DNA from 3 places in the Shewanella sp. 5S214 genome. Region 1 is predicted to be linked to each of the others. Evidence: predicted binding sites of a transcription regulator. Region 1 holds the regulator's gene; each other region holds the start of a gene.
The links. The regulator FliA, encoded in region 1, starts transcription of late flagellar genes. The targets are predictions, from matches to a motif close to CTAAAGNTNNNNNNNNNNNNGCCGATA.
Positions count from the first base shown of each region.

Region 2: a site for FliA is predicted at 1,612-1,638, ahead of pomA (flagellar motor protein PomA). Genes of this name have one in related genera too.
Region 3: a site for FliA is predicted at 2,652-2,678, ahead of ACED29_RS07625 (DUF5610 domain-containing protein). Genes of this name have one in related genera too.

Region 1 covers NZ_JBGOOV010000005.1:114,415-118,707, reverse strand. The annotation lists gene ACED29_RS04975 (chemotaxis protein CheA) at 1-745, opposite strand, end outside; gene ACED29_RS04970 (protein phosphatase CheZ) at 761-1,498, opposite strand; gene cheY (chemotaxis response regulator CheY) at 1,512-1,895, opposite strand; gene ACED29_RS04960 (RNA polymerase sigma factor FliA) at 1,940-2,659, opposite strand; gene ACED29_RS04955 (MinD/ParA family protein) at 2,652-3,533, opposite strand; gene flhF (flagellar biosynthesis protein FlhF) at 3,538-4,293, opposite strand, start outside.
Region 2 covers NZ_JBGOOV010000011.1:121,103-125,395, forward strand. The annotation lists gene dxs (1-deoxy-D-xylulose-5-phosphate synthase) at 1-302, opposite strand, end outside; gene ispA ((2E,6E)-farnesyl diphosphate synthase) at 325-1,206, opposite strand; gene xseB (exodeoxyribonuclease VII small subunit) at 1,245-1,481, opposite strand; gene pomA (flagellar motor protein PomA) at 1,819-2,586, shown strand; gene ACED29_RS09675 (flagellar motor protein MotB) at 2,590-3,516, shown strand; gene thiI (tRNA uracil 4-sulfurtransferase ThiI) at 3,833-4,293, shown strand, end outside.
Region 3 covers NZ_JBGOOV010000008.1:128,581-132,873, reverse strand. The annotation lists gene ACED29_RS07635 (Fe(3+) ABC transporter substrate-binding protein) at 1-978, opposite strand, end outside; gene ACED29_RS07630 (ferredoxin--NADP reductase) at 1,194-1,943, opposite strand; gene ACED29_RS07625 (DUF5610 domain-containing protein) at 1,987-2,616, opposite strand; gene ACED29_RS07620 (FMN-binding glutamate synthase family protein) at 2,906-4,293, shown strand, end outside.

The DNA of each region.
Region 1 (4,293 bases):
TAGCGGCAACCACAGGTTCGTCTTTGGCTTTAAATGAACCTGAGCCGTGTAACTCATCTAAGAGTGCTTCAAATTCGTCATCGGTAATTTCGTCACTGCTTTTTGCTGGTGCTGGTTTTGAGTCAATATTGTCTTTCTTTATTGCAGAAGATTTAGATGCAACAGGACTGTTACCTGAACCGTGTAAGGCATCAAGCAAGGCTTCAAATTCTAACTCATCAATTTCATCAATGCTGCCAGAATCAGACGTTTCTGCCGTAAAAGAACTCACATCCTCTATGACTTCAGGCTCGTTAACCTCAACAACATTTTCGATAGGTTCAAGTTCTGCAGCCGACATCTCTGAGGGTAATGGCGCACCAGAGCTTAATAATTTGAGTTTCGCAAGTAGCATTGGATCGGCAGGGTCTTGTTCTTGTCCCTGTTGAGTTTGAGCAAACATAGTATTAATGGCGTCGACCGCTTGCAAAATAATATCCATTAATTCTGCATTTACGCCACGTTTTCCGGTGCGCAATAAATCGAACGTATTTTCAGCTTCATGACACACGTCAACCATCGGCTTTAAGCTTAAAAAACCAGCTCCGCCTTTGACAGTATGAAATCCACGGAAAATAGCATTAAGTAAATCACTGTCATCAGGATTATTTTCAAGAGCAACTAGCTGCTCTTGTAGAAGCTCTAAAATCTCACCAGCTTCAATTAAAAAGTCCTGGAGTATCTCTTCATCAACATCAAAGGACATTAAATTGACTCCTAATTAGAAACCCAGACTTGATAGCAGATCGTCTACTTCATCCTGACCTGTCACCACATCTTCACGCAGTTCTGCATTCATGATGGGGCCTTCTGCTTCTATTTTATTATCGTTTATCGTTGGTGATGACTCAGTAATATGATCACCAAACACCGTTAGCATTGAAACTAAATTACTTTCTACTTCACGAACTAAATCAATCACTCGACGGATCATTTGGCCAGTTAAGTCTTGGAAGTCTTGCGCCATTAAAATTTGATTTAATAGCTCACGAAGACGATTACAATCATTTTCACTGTGTAACATAAACTGCTGAACATCGTGGCAAAGTGATTTAAACTCACCCAACTCGATGTCACGACGCATCAATTTATCCCACATTGGCGTTACTGATTGAATATTACTGATAATGGTATCGGCCAAAGGTAGACATTCTTCAACTGCATCCATGGTTTTATTAGCAGCTTGCTCTGTCATATCGATAACGTAGTTTAATCTTTCTTTAGCATCCGGAATTTCGGTATTGGCTAATTCAGATAAACGGTTATCAATTTGAAAATCTTTTAATGCACTATGAAGTTGTCGAGTTAACTTACCCACTTCTTCAAAAAGCTCACGCTGCAATGGTGTAGCAAGCTCCCTGATGACGTCATCAGCTTTATCTTGCTGACCTAAGGTAAGCAATTCAACAAGTTCTTGGGCCTGTTCGAGAGTGATTAACCCCGATATTGATGCCTGCATGACTTATCCTTGCTTATGCGAGTCGTTCAAAGATTTTATCTAACTTTTCTTTTAACGTTGCGGCGGTGAAAGGCTTTACCACATAACCATTTACCCCAGCTTGCGCTGCAGCAATAATTTGTTCACGCTTGGCTTCTGCGGTTACCATCAATACGGGTAAATGCTTTAACGAATCATCTGCACGGATTGCTCTAAGTAAATCAATACCTTGCATTCCAGGCATGTTCCAGTCTGTTACTACAAAATCAAAATCGCCTTTTTGTAACATAGGTAGGGCTGTTGAGCCATCATCTGCTTCTTGGGTATTATTAAATCCCAAATCTCGCAACAAGTTCTTAATGATACGCCTCATTGTTGAAAAATCGTCAACAATAAGAATCTTCATATTCTTGTCCAAGGTTTCCTCCGGTGAGCTGACACTCGTTTGCTCTAAATAAGTTATTATTCTTGTGTCCAATGCTTGAGTTTAGCTTTTAATCTGAGCATTGCCTGACTTAATATCTGGCTTACACGCGATTCACTAACATCAAGGATGGCACCGATTTCTTTTAAATTTAATGCTTCGTTGTAATATAACGACAACACTAACGCATCTCTTTCTGGCAATGTCTTAATTGCTTCAACCAATGCAGATTGGAATTGAATTTCAGCAAGCGAGTCAAAGGCCTCATCTGGCGATTCATTATCTGTGATTAACACATCTTGCGAAACACCAAGATCTTCTATGCCTATGATTTTACCAACAGAAACATCATTTAAGATATGATGGTACTCATCGAGCGACATTTCAAGCTTTTCAGCAATTTCAGTATCATAAGCATCACGACCAAGCTGTTGCTCTAATTCATCAATTACTTGTGCAACTCGACGATTATTACGGTGAACTGAGCGTGGAACCCAGTCACCACGACGAATTTCATCTATCATCGCTCCACGAATTCTAATGCCAGCAAAAGTTTCAAACTTAGCACCTTTGCTGTTATCAAATTTTGATGAGGCCTCAAGCAACCCCATCATTCCAGCTTGTAACAGGTCATCAAGTTGCACCGATGCTGGTAATCTTGCCAGCATATGATGAGCAATTCTTTTTACCAACGGTGCATACTGTTCAATGATAGACGTTTTGTTATCGAACTGAGTATACGCTGCGGCTTTATTCACCCGTTCTTCCTTCTTGTATCGGCTTACGTTGTACAAGACGTTCAACAAAAAATTCTAAATGACCACCGGGTTGCTGTGGCACAGGCCAAGTCATAATTTTATTGGCTAATCCGTGGTAAGCAATGGCTGAAGGTGATTTAGGATACGCTTCAACGACTAGTTTTTGTTTACGAACTGCTTTACGTAAATTCTCATCAAAGGGAATGGTTGCCACCAACTCCAATGCAACATCTAGAAATCTATCAGTCACTTTACTGAGTTTAGCAAATAATTCCATACCTTCTCGTAAACTACGTACCATATTTGCCACAATTTTGAAGTGGAACACACCATGTTCACGACTTAGTATCTTAATTAACGCATAAGCATCAGTAATCGATGTTGGTTCGTCACAAACCACAATTAATACATCTTGTGATGCACGAGAAAAACTCAGCACCATATCTGATATACCGGCAGCAGTATCAACAATTAAAATATCAAACTGAGTCCGCATTTCACTAAATGCACGGATCAAGCCGGCATGTTGTGCTGGTGTCAATTCAACCATCGCTTGTGAACCTGATGTAGCAGGAACAATACCGATACCTTTGGGTCCGCGTACAATGATGTCATCTAATTCGGCATCACCTGACAAAACATGAGATAAATTTTTCTCAGCACGTATCCCGAGCATCACATCGACATTGGCTAAACCTAAATCGGCATCAAGTACTAATACACGTTTGCCCTTTTCGGCTAATGCTACCGCAGTATTAATTGACACACTTGTTTTACCAACTCCGCCTTTACCACCGGATACGGCAATTACTTTAACTTTATCGTTATTTGGTTGATTCATCATACGTAAACCACTTGCTTGATCCCGAGTCATATCTTTACTCAAATGCATAGGCTGTGTCATTAGACCACACTGTGTCTTGTGATAATTGTTGTTCAGTTTCATTTAACGCCGCGAGAGCTTTCTTGGCTAGCTCTAGTGTATCTGCGACTTTCATGTCCTCAGGAACACGTTGACCGTCAGTAACATAGCTTAATGGTAACTCATTTTGAATCAATACGCTCAATGCACCTGCAATTGATATTGATTCATCTAATTTTGTTAAAATCGCACCCGCTAATGGAATACGTTTAAAATGTTCTACAGCATCTTGTAAGACACGGCGCTGGCCTGTCGCTGACAAGACTAAGTAACTCCGAATGGGGATCCTACTATTTGCCGTCAAATTATCAAGTTGCTGATATAAGCGCATATCTCGCTGCCCCATACCGGCGGTATCGATTAATACTAACTTACGATTCCTAAATTGATAAAGAATTTGTTCTAATTCGGCTAAATCATGTGCTTGCTTCACCGGACAGCCCATTATTTTGCCATAAGTTGCTAATTGCTCATAGGCACCAATACGATAATGATCTGTGGTAATCAATGCCACCTGCTCGGGGCCATGATGGGCAGCAAATCGAGCTGCTATTTTAGCTAAAGAAGTCGTCTTACCTACACCTGTTGGGCCAACAAAAGCGACCACACCACCACGTTTGACAATATCATCACCTTGGTTGTCGAGTAAGTTAGCTAAGCTTTGCGGTAGCGCTCTTACTAAGTCGGCTGGCGTATAATGTTGACTCAATCC
Region 2 (4,293 bases), on a different contig from region 1:
TTTTGGCGAATGGTGTGCATCTGTTCGCGACGATCAGTGAGTATTTTGTGTGGATAAGCTTGATGGCCTACGTCCCAAATTAATCGATCGAATGGGGTATTGTAGACGTAATGAAGTGCCACAGTTAATTCAACTGTGCCTAAGCCAGAAGCGAAATGTCCGCTAGAAATACCAACAGACTGAAGTAAGAACTGTCTGAGTTCATCAGACACTTGTGGAAGTAAACCTTGAGGTAACTTCCTCAATTCTTCTGGTGTATTAGCTTTTGCTAGTACTGGGAATTTAGAAATATCGAAGCTCATAGCGAGATTGTCTGACTCTTTATTATAATCTTCGCTCAATAATGTAGTGGGCGAAGTCTGCAATTAACTGGCTATTGTATGGTAATTTAGTCAGCGCTGATAGTGCATCTTGTATTAGTTGTTCTGCACAGGCTTTGGCACCATCGAGACCAAGTAGTTTCGGAAAAGTGCTTTTATTCGATTGCTGATCGCTGCCTTGGGGTTTTCCTAGCTCTTCAGTGCTTGCGGTGATATCTAAAATATCATCCTGAACTTGAAAAGCTAATCCAAGCGTGTGAGCGTATTTCATCATCAGTTGATAGTGCTCATCGGGTATATCTGCAGCAATCAACGCGAGCTCTACGGCACAAGTAATCAACGCACCGGTTTTTTTATTATGTAATTCGGTTAATCTTTCTATATTGATACTGTGATCGGTAGCACTAAGATCAATTGCTTGTCCACCACACATGCCCTGGTACCCAGAGGCTTTGGCAAGTGCTCTCACCATGGCGATTTGCTGCTTTGGGTGTAAGTCATTGCTCGGGGCTGTGATAATTTCAAACGCTAATGTTTGAAGTGCGTCTCCAGCAAGAATTGCAGTGGCTTCATTAAAGGCAACATGTACCGTGGGTTGACCACGACGAAGTGCGTCGTTGTCCATAGCCGGTAAGTCATCATGTATTAAAGAATATGCATGAATACATTCAATGGCTGCGGCAGCTTTATCCAGCGCATTGATATTGACACCCAGCATATCACCGACACTGTAGACCAAAAATGGTCTAATGCGTTTACCGCCTAATAATGCCCCATGCAGCATGGCTGCTTTTAAATCTGGGGCGGCATCATCAAGCAAAGTTAAATGCTCGTTAAGAGTAACATTAACGCGCTTTTGGTATGTTGTTATCGCTTCAGCTAACACGTATCAAGACCTATTATTTAATACACACTCTGTGACGATTATTCACTTTCAACAGTGAATGGCACAAATTCAGCATCATCTTCATTTAGTAATATAGAGACTTTTTGCTGTGCTTGTTCAAGTTTTGCTTGGCTTTGTCTGACTAACTTAATACCACGCTCAAATTGTTTAAGCGCGTCATCCAGAGACACTTCGCCTTGCTCTAAATGAGCAATAATGGTTTCAAGTTCAGTTAATGATTGTTCAAAACTGAGGTTTTCTGGTTTTTTTGCCACAATTAATATTCCTTTCATTACGCGAGTGACAAGGTATATCAGCCCAGCGTATCGGTCAAATACAGTCGCTGGATATTTGCTCAACAGCACGCTTTGTTATTGAATTTTGTTTAGAATGTGCAAAAACAAGCTAAACTTGAGCCGAGTTTGTCCGATAACAAGTCATAATTTAAAATTGATAGCATAAAATAGTATTGAAACTGTTGCTGTAATACATAACGATGGGCAATATAGTTAAGCAACAATATGCCCCGTTGTTCAGGTTATACAGTATGTGCTCACAGCACGATAAAGCGGCACAAATAGGCAGCGCAATGACTGCGATTGAGGAGAGGTTGTGGATTTAGCTACCCTAATAGGTATTATTGGTGCTTTTGCATTTATTATTGGTGCGATGGTGACTAGTGGTGGTATCGGATTATTTATCGATGTACCGTCAATTTTGATTGTTGTTGCTGGCTCATTATTTGTTGTGATGATGAAATTTAACCTAAAACAATTTTTAGGTTCGATAAAGATTGGCATGAAAGCCTTCATGTTCAAATTAGACAAACCTGAAGATTTAATCGAACAAGCTGTCACCATGGCTGATGCAGCCCGTAAAGGGGGCTTCTTAGCATTAGAAGAGGCGGTTATAACTAACAGCTTTATGCAGAAAGCTGTCGATATGTTGGTTGATGGCCATGATGGCGATGTCGTGCGTAATGCGCTAGAAAAAGACATTACCTTGACAGAAGAGCGGCATAAAACCGGTATTGGCATTTTTAAAGCCATGGGTGATGTAGCCCCTGCAATGGGAATGATTGGTACACTTGTCGGCTTGGTGGCGATGTTATCTAACATGGATGATCCAAAATCCATTGGGCCATCAATGGCGGTCGCTTTGCTAACGACACTTTATGGCGCAGTGATCGCCAACATGATCGCTATCCCAATGGCGGATAAATTATCATTACGTATGAACGAAGAATTGCTTAATCGTAATCTTATTATGGATGCGGTATTAGCTATTCAAGATGGACAAAATCCACGGGTGATCGAAGGCTTCCTGAAGAATTATTTGGCTGAAAAATTAAGAAAAATCGATACAACGGACGGAGAGTAACTCATGGCTAAGGCCAAGTGTGATTGTCCACCAGCAGGCGCCCCCATGTGGCTTGCCACCTTTGCAGACTTAATGTCATTGCTTATGTGCTTCTTTGTGTTGTTATTAGCGTTCTCTGAAATGGACGTGATGAAATTTAAGCAAATTGCCGGTTCAATGAAGTATGCATTTGGGGTGCAAAACAAAGTTGAAGTAAAAGATATCCCCAAAGGCACCTCTGTTATTGCATTGGAATTTCGCCCTGGTCGACCCGATCCCACGCCTATTGAGATCATTAATCAACAGACTAATGAAATGACTCAACCGACCATAGAATATCAGGCCGGCGAAGATGACAATGCAGGCGGAACCCAAAAACAAAGCGGTGAACAGCGTGGCGGTAATGCCGCAGCAACAGCGCAGCAAGAAGCTGAAGCGGTTAAAAAAGATGCTGCATCTTCACAAGAAAATATTAACGAGCAAGTTAAGAAAATGGCTGAAAAGCTTAATGAAGAAATCGTTGATGGTGCGATTGAAATTGAGTCTTTAGGTCAGCAAATTATTATCCGTATTCGTGAAAAAGGCTCGTTTGCATCTGGTTCTGGCTTTTTACAACCTAAGTTCAAACCCATAGTGCGCTCGATTGGTGAATTATTAAAAGATGTTCCCGGCGTGATTACGGTATCCGGTCACACCGACGGTGCCGACATTAGTAATGAGCTGTACAGTTCAAACTGGGAGCTATCAAGTCAACGTGCTGTTTCCGTAGCTCATGAGTTAAGAAAAGTCCCCGGCTTTGATGAGACACGAATGAAAGTGGTTGGAGAGGCATCTAATCGGCCATTAGTGGCTAATGATTCTAATGAGAATAGAGCAAGAAATCGTCGCGTTGAAATTTCTATCGAGCAAGGTAAGCCTAAAGAGTCGAATGAAATTGTAGTCTCGCAATAGTAACAACTCATCAGTTTACATCATTATTAGCGCAGTCTATGAAGGTTAAATAGATTGCGCTTTTTTGTGTCAAAAATGTGCTTTAACAGCCGTTTCATTTACAAAAAACAGATAAAAAAGTGAATATGTTTGGTTAATAGACATCATTTGGTATAATTGGAAGATTATTGCATAAGTTATGCTATTTACTGGATTATCTACACATCTAGCAAATAGGTCTGTGTTGTTTTTTAATTTATTATCAAGGCATTACTGTCCTTTTTACTTAGCAAAACCGAGTGTGGTGCTATTTGATGGTGATACCTGTGGAACCCTGATGAAGTTTATTGTAAAGCTGTACCCTGAAATCATGATGAAGAGCAAGTCTGTAAGAGTGCGCTTTACTAAGATGCTCGAAACCAATATCCGTAATGTACTAAAAAACGTCGATGAAGGTGCCAAAGTTCTGCGTCAATACGATCGTATTGTAGTCAAGGTACCAATTGATAAACCGGAATTGTGTGATGCATTTGCAGACCGATTATCTTGCATTCCAGGTATTGCTCATATCGTACAGGTCAGTGAATACAGCTTTGATTCTATTGATCATATTTACCAGCAAACATTACCAATATACCGTGACGAAATTGCCGGTAAAACATTTTGTGTTCGCGTAAAACGTTCTGGTAAGCATGATTTTAATTCAATTGATGTTGAGCGATATGTGGGTGGCGGATTAAATCAGCATACGGATGCACTAGGGGTAAAACTTAAAAATCCAGATGTGACCGTTAATCT
Region 3 (4,293 bases), on a different contig from region 1:
TTTAACTGCCTCTTGGTGGTATTCTGCCAACTTATAAATCGGTAAGCTGTCGGCCTTAAAATCACCCCATGAGGCCACTAATTCAGACGGAGCCACATCAGCCTTTACCGGATATTCCATATTCACTTCAGCATACATTTTTTGCGCGACATCTGAGGTAAGGAATTCCATTAATTTAATGGCATTGTCTTTATGAGGAGCATGTTTGGCTAATGCCATTCCTGATACGTTGACATGAGCACCACGGTTCTTTTGATTAGGGAAATTAATATCGACAGCTTGTGCCCAGCTTTTCTGGTTTTTATCCATTAACATATTGCCGTAGTAATAGCTGTTACCGATAGCGATATCACACAAGCCTTCTTTAACGGCTAGTACTTGATCACGATCATTACCCTGAGGCTTACGGGCTAAATTAGCTTTGACCCCTTGTAGCCAGGTTTTCGTTTTCGCTTCACCATCATGAGCGATCATTGAGGCTACTAATGCGACGTTATAAGGGTGTTTACCACTGCGAGTACAAATTTTACCTTTGTATTCAGCTAAGGCTAAGTCCTCGTAATCAATATCAATTTTACCAGTACGATCTTTAGAAGAATATAAATTACGCACCCGCATAGTGAGTGCAAACCAATTATGTTGTTGTGAGCGATATTGAGACGGAATATTATGGTCGATAATGTTGCTTTGGACCGGTGAAACAAGATCTTTATCCACCAACTCCATCAAGCGAGAAAAGTCTGATGTCAGCACTACGTCAGCAGGGGATAAACGACCTTCACGCGCTATCCGTTCAGCAATGCCATCTTTAGCAAATACGACATTAACGTCGATACCACTTTGTTGGGTAAATTTTTCAACAATGGGCTCAATCAGGAAAGCTTGGCGATAAGAATAAACCGTTAATGCCTCTGCGGCACTGACCGAAGAAGCCACACAAGCCAAACCTAATAATGCGACACTTTTTAGCAATTTCATTAATCAACGCTCCCTAATTGAAACAATATTGCGCCATCGCCGACGCGATTGATAATGGTTATCAATTGCGATAGGGTAAGTGATCATCTTCAAAGGAGCAAGTGCTGTTTCACTCGGGGCAGTGAATTTTCAAGCGAGGGAAGCAATGACCACAAAAATCAGTGAGCACTGTTGAGGCTCTGCCATCAAGGCATTAATGGTTATGATTGATGCTATTACCAATATTTTTCGACTGTTATTTGTCCAGGAGCGCGTCGAAGATTTTTTGCTAATCCTTTTTCCACTAAAGCGATTTGAGCATCCGTTATCATGCCAGGGTTACCGCAGATCATCACTTGAGAATGCTCAGCATTTATCCCTAATCCCGCTTTCTGTTCAATTAATCCGCTGCTAATACCATCGGGAATACGACATGATAAAGCATTAGGATAATCTTCACGGGTCACAATAGGAATAAATACAAACTGCTGTGGATGCAGTTCAATAAACTGCTGGATGGTCTCTAAATAAGCAAGATCTTCACCAAGGCGAACACCATAAACGAGCACGACCTTTTCAAAACGTTGCCAAGGCCCATCAGTTGCCAGCATTGAGATAAAAGGTCCGACTGCGGTGCCTGTGGCAAAAAACCACAAATGTTTACCTTGCAAAGCACCATTTGGCACCTCGTCTAGAGTCATAAACCCTGTTGCTTTAGACGTCACTTCAATAGAGTCTCCTGGGGTTAATGCTTGTAGATCTGGAGACAGCAGCCCGTCCTCTACCGCAACAGCAAGCACTTCGACATAGTCCTTACCTGGGGGATTCACCAGTGAATATGCACGAGCAACACGCTTTTCATCTCGTATTTGGCTGAGCTTTATAAACTGACCAGCGATAAAAGGTTCGACATTGGCTTTGATCCGCAGTGAAAATAATTTGTCATTCCAATCAATGCGTTCAATTACTTTACCCGTAGTCCACATAGTCACGATCCTTTCACTGAGAGCCAATCTTAATCATAAGAGACTACGTCGCTTGAGTCACGCTTTGTGATTCATCTTTAGCAAGCTTATCTTGCTTAAATTGCGCTAACCCTTGCTGTATCAGTTCATATGTTTTATCCACACCAGCGGCTATATCACCTTCTAACACCTTTAAACCAGACAATATATCGCTAGCCTCTTTAAAGCCTTGATCTATGGCATCACCAATTTTGAGCATAAAACTATCAACTTGCTCATCTAGTCCCATAGATTTATTTTGTTGTTGGTGAATAGAGAAAAAATTTGTGGCAAAGCTCACAATGCGATCAGCTGTTGCCTCTGGTGAGTAATCCACTCCGCTATCGACGCCCTTCTGAATTGCGTTGTCTCCAAGCGTGGGGGCAAGTTCTTGGTTAATGGCTTCAATTGCGGCGCGATAAAGCAACGCCATAGACTTGTCACCCGCAGAAATACTCACTTCTTCCTGTGCGGCAAGAATACTGTTGTTCATCATTTGACGACTCAGTTGACTCACTGATACTTTAGCTGATGAATTTACCGCTGAACTCGTATTATTAGCTTTATTTTGAGTTGAAGTATTCGCTTCACTGGTTGGAGTATTGTTGTTTTCTCGTCCCTTCACATTTGAGGGCGCTGCGCTTTTAATGTCCATAATAGTGTCTTATTTAAAGTAACGGATAGCTTAATTATCGACCAAAAAATGCATACCTGAAGTCATAATGAAATAAATATACGATTTAATTCACTGCAATAATGACCATAAATGCTTCTTCGTTTTAAAACAAAGCAGTTAGATAGCAAGCAGAAAAAATAAACGATATAGTGAGATTATATTTGGCATTGCTAATATGGTTAATTAACCAGACTCAATTACTATCATTACTGCGACTAAATTACCGCGAATAAACACACAGTACTAGATTCAATTTAAGGACAATAATATGCCGCAACAACATTGGTTTATGTGGGGAATGGATATCTTCTCTGGTCTTTTCTTAGTGTTATTTTGGCTATTACTGATTGCGGTCATTTACATGTTTATTGCTGATAAATGGCAAACAAAACAAGCCATACGCCATAATTACCCTGTTATCGGTCGCTTTCGATATATATTTGAAAAACAGGGTGAGTTTTTTAGACAATACTTTTTTTCTCAAGATCGTGAAGAACTGCCGTTTAACCGTGCCGAGCGCAATTGGGTATATCGCGCAGCAAAAAATGTTGACCGTACAATTGCATTTGGATCAACACAAGTTCTAGATAAACCCGGTTCAGTGATGTTCATGAACTCAGCCTTTCCGGTCAGCGATCATGACTCTCACAAGACAATAGACGTAACCATTGGTCCAGATTGCACCCATCCTTACACAACCAGTAAAATTTGCCATATTTCAGCAATGAGCTTTGGTGCATTATCTCGACCAGCGATAACGGCGCTATCTCATGGTGCAGCGAAAGCAGGTTGCTGGCTCAATACTGGTGAGGGAGGATTAAGCCCGTATCATCTTAAAGGTCATTGTGACTTAGTGTTTCAAATCGGGACAGCCAAATATGGTGTCCGAGACGAACAAGGCCATTTAGATCCTCAAAAACTCAGCGATATAGCAGCCCACCCTGAAGTTAAAATGTTTGAAATTAAGTTGAGCCAGGGCGCTAAGCCAGGGAAAGGAGGGATTTTACCTGCAGTAAAAGTGACCAAAGAAATCGCAGCCATTCGCGGTATTCCAGCAGGACACGACTCAATTAGCCCTAATGGCCATATTGAATTACATAATGTTGCTGACATTGTCGATATGATAAATCAAGTAAGAGACATTACCGGTAAACCAACTGGCATTAAGGCTGTATTAGGCGATATGTCTTGGGTAACCGAATTTTTGGATGAAATTGAGCAACGTGGGATAGAATATGCCCCAGATTTTTTTACTTTGGACAGCTCAGATGGCGGCACTGGTGCAGCGCCACAGGCATTGATGGACAACGTTGGGTTACCACTAAGGCAAAGCTTGCCGTCTCTGGTTGATTTATTGAATCAACGCGGCTTTAAGCAACGCATTAAAGTCATCGCAACGGGTAAAATGATTATGCCATCTTATGTAGCTTGGGCATTGGCCACTGGCGCAGACTTTATTGCTTCAGCTCGCGGCAATATGTTTGCCTTGGGTTGTATTCAATCACTACAGTGCAACAGAGACACCTGCCCAACGGGTATTACAACCCATAATATCCGTCTGCAAAAAGGCTTAGACCCTAAAGATAAATCTGTGCGAGTGGCAAACTACAATCATTTCTTACATTATGATTTAACCATGATTGCCCACTCTTGTGG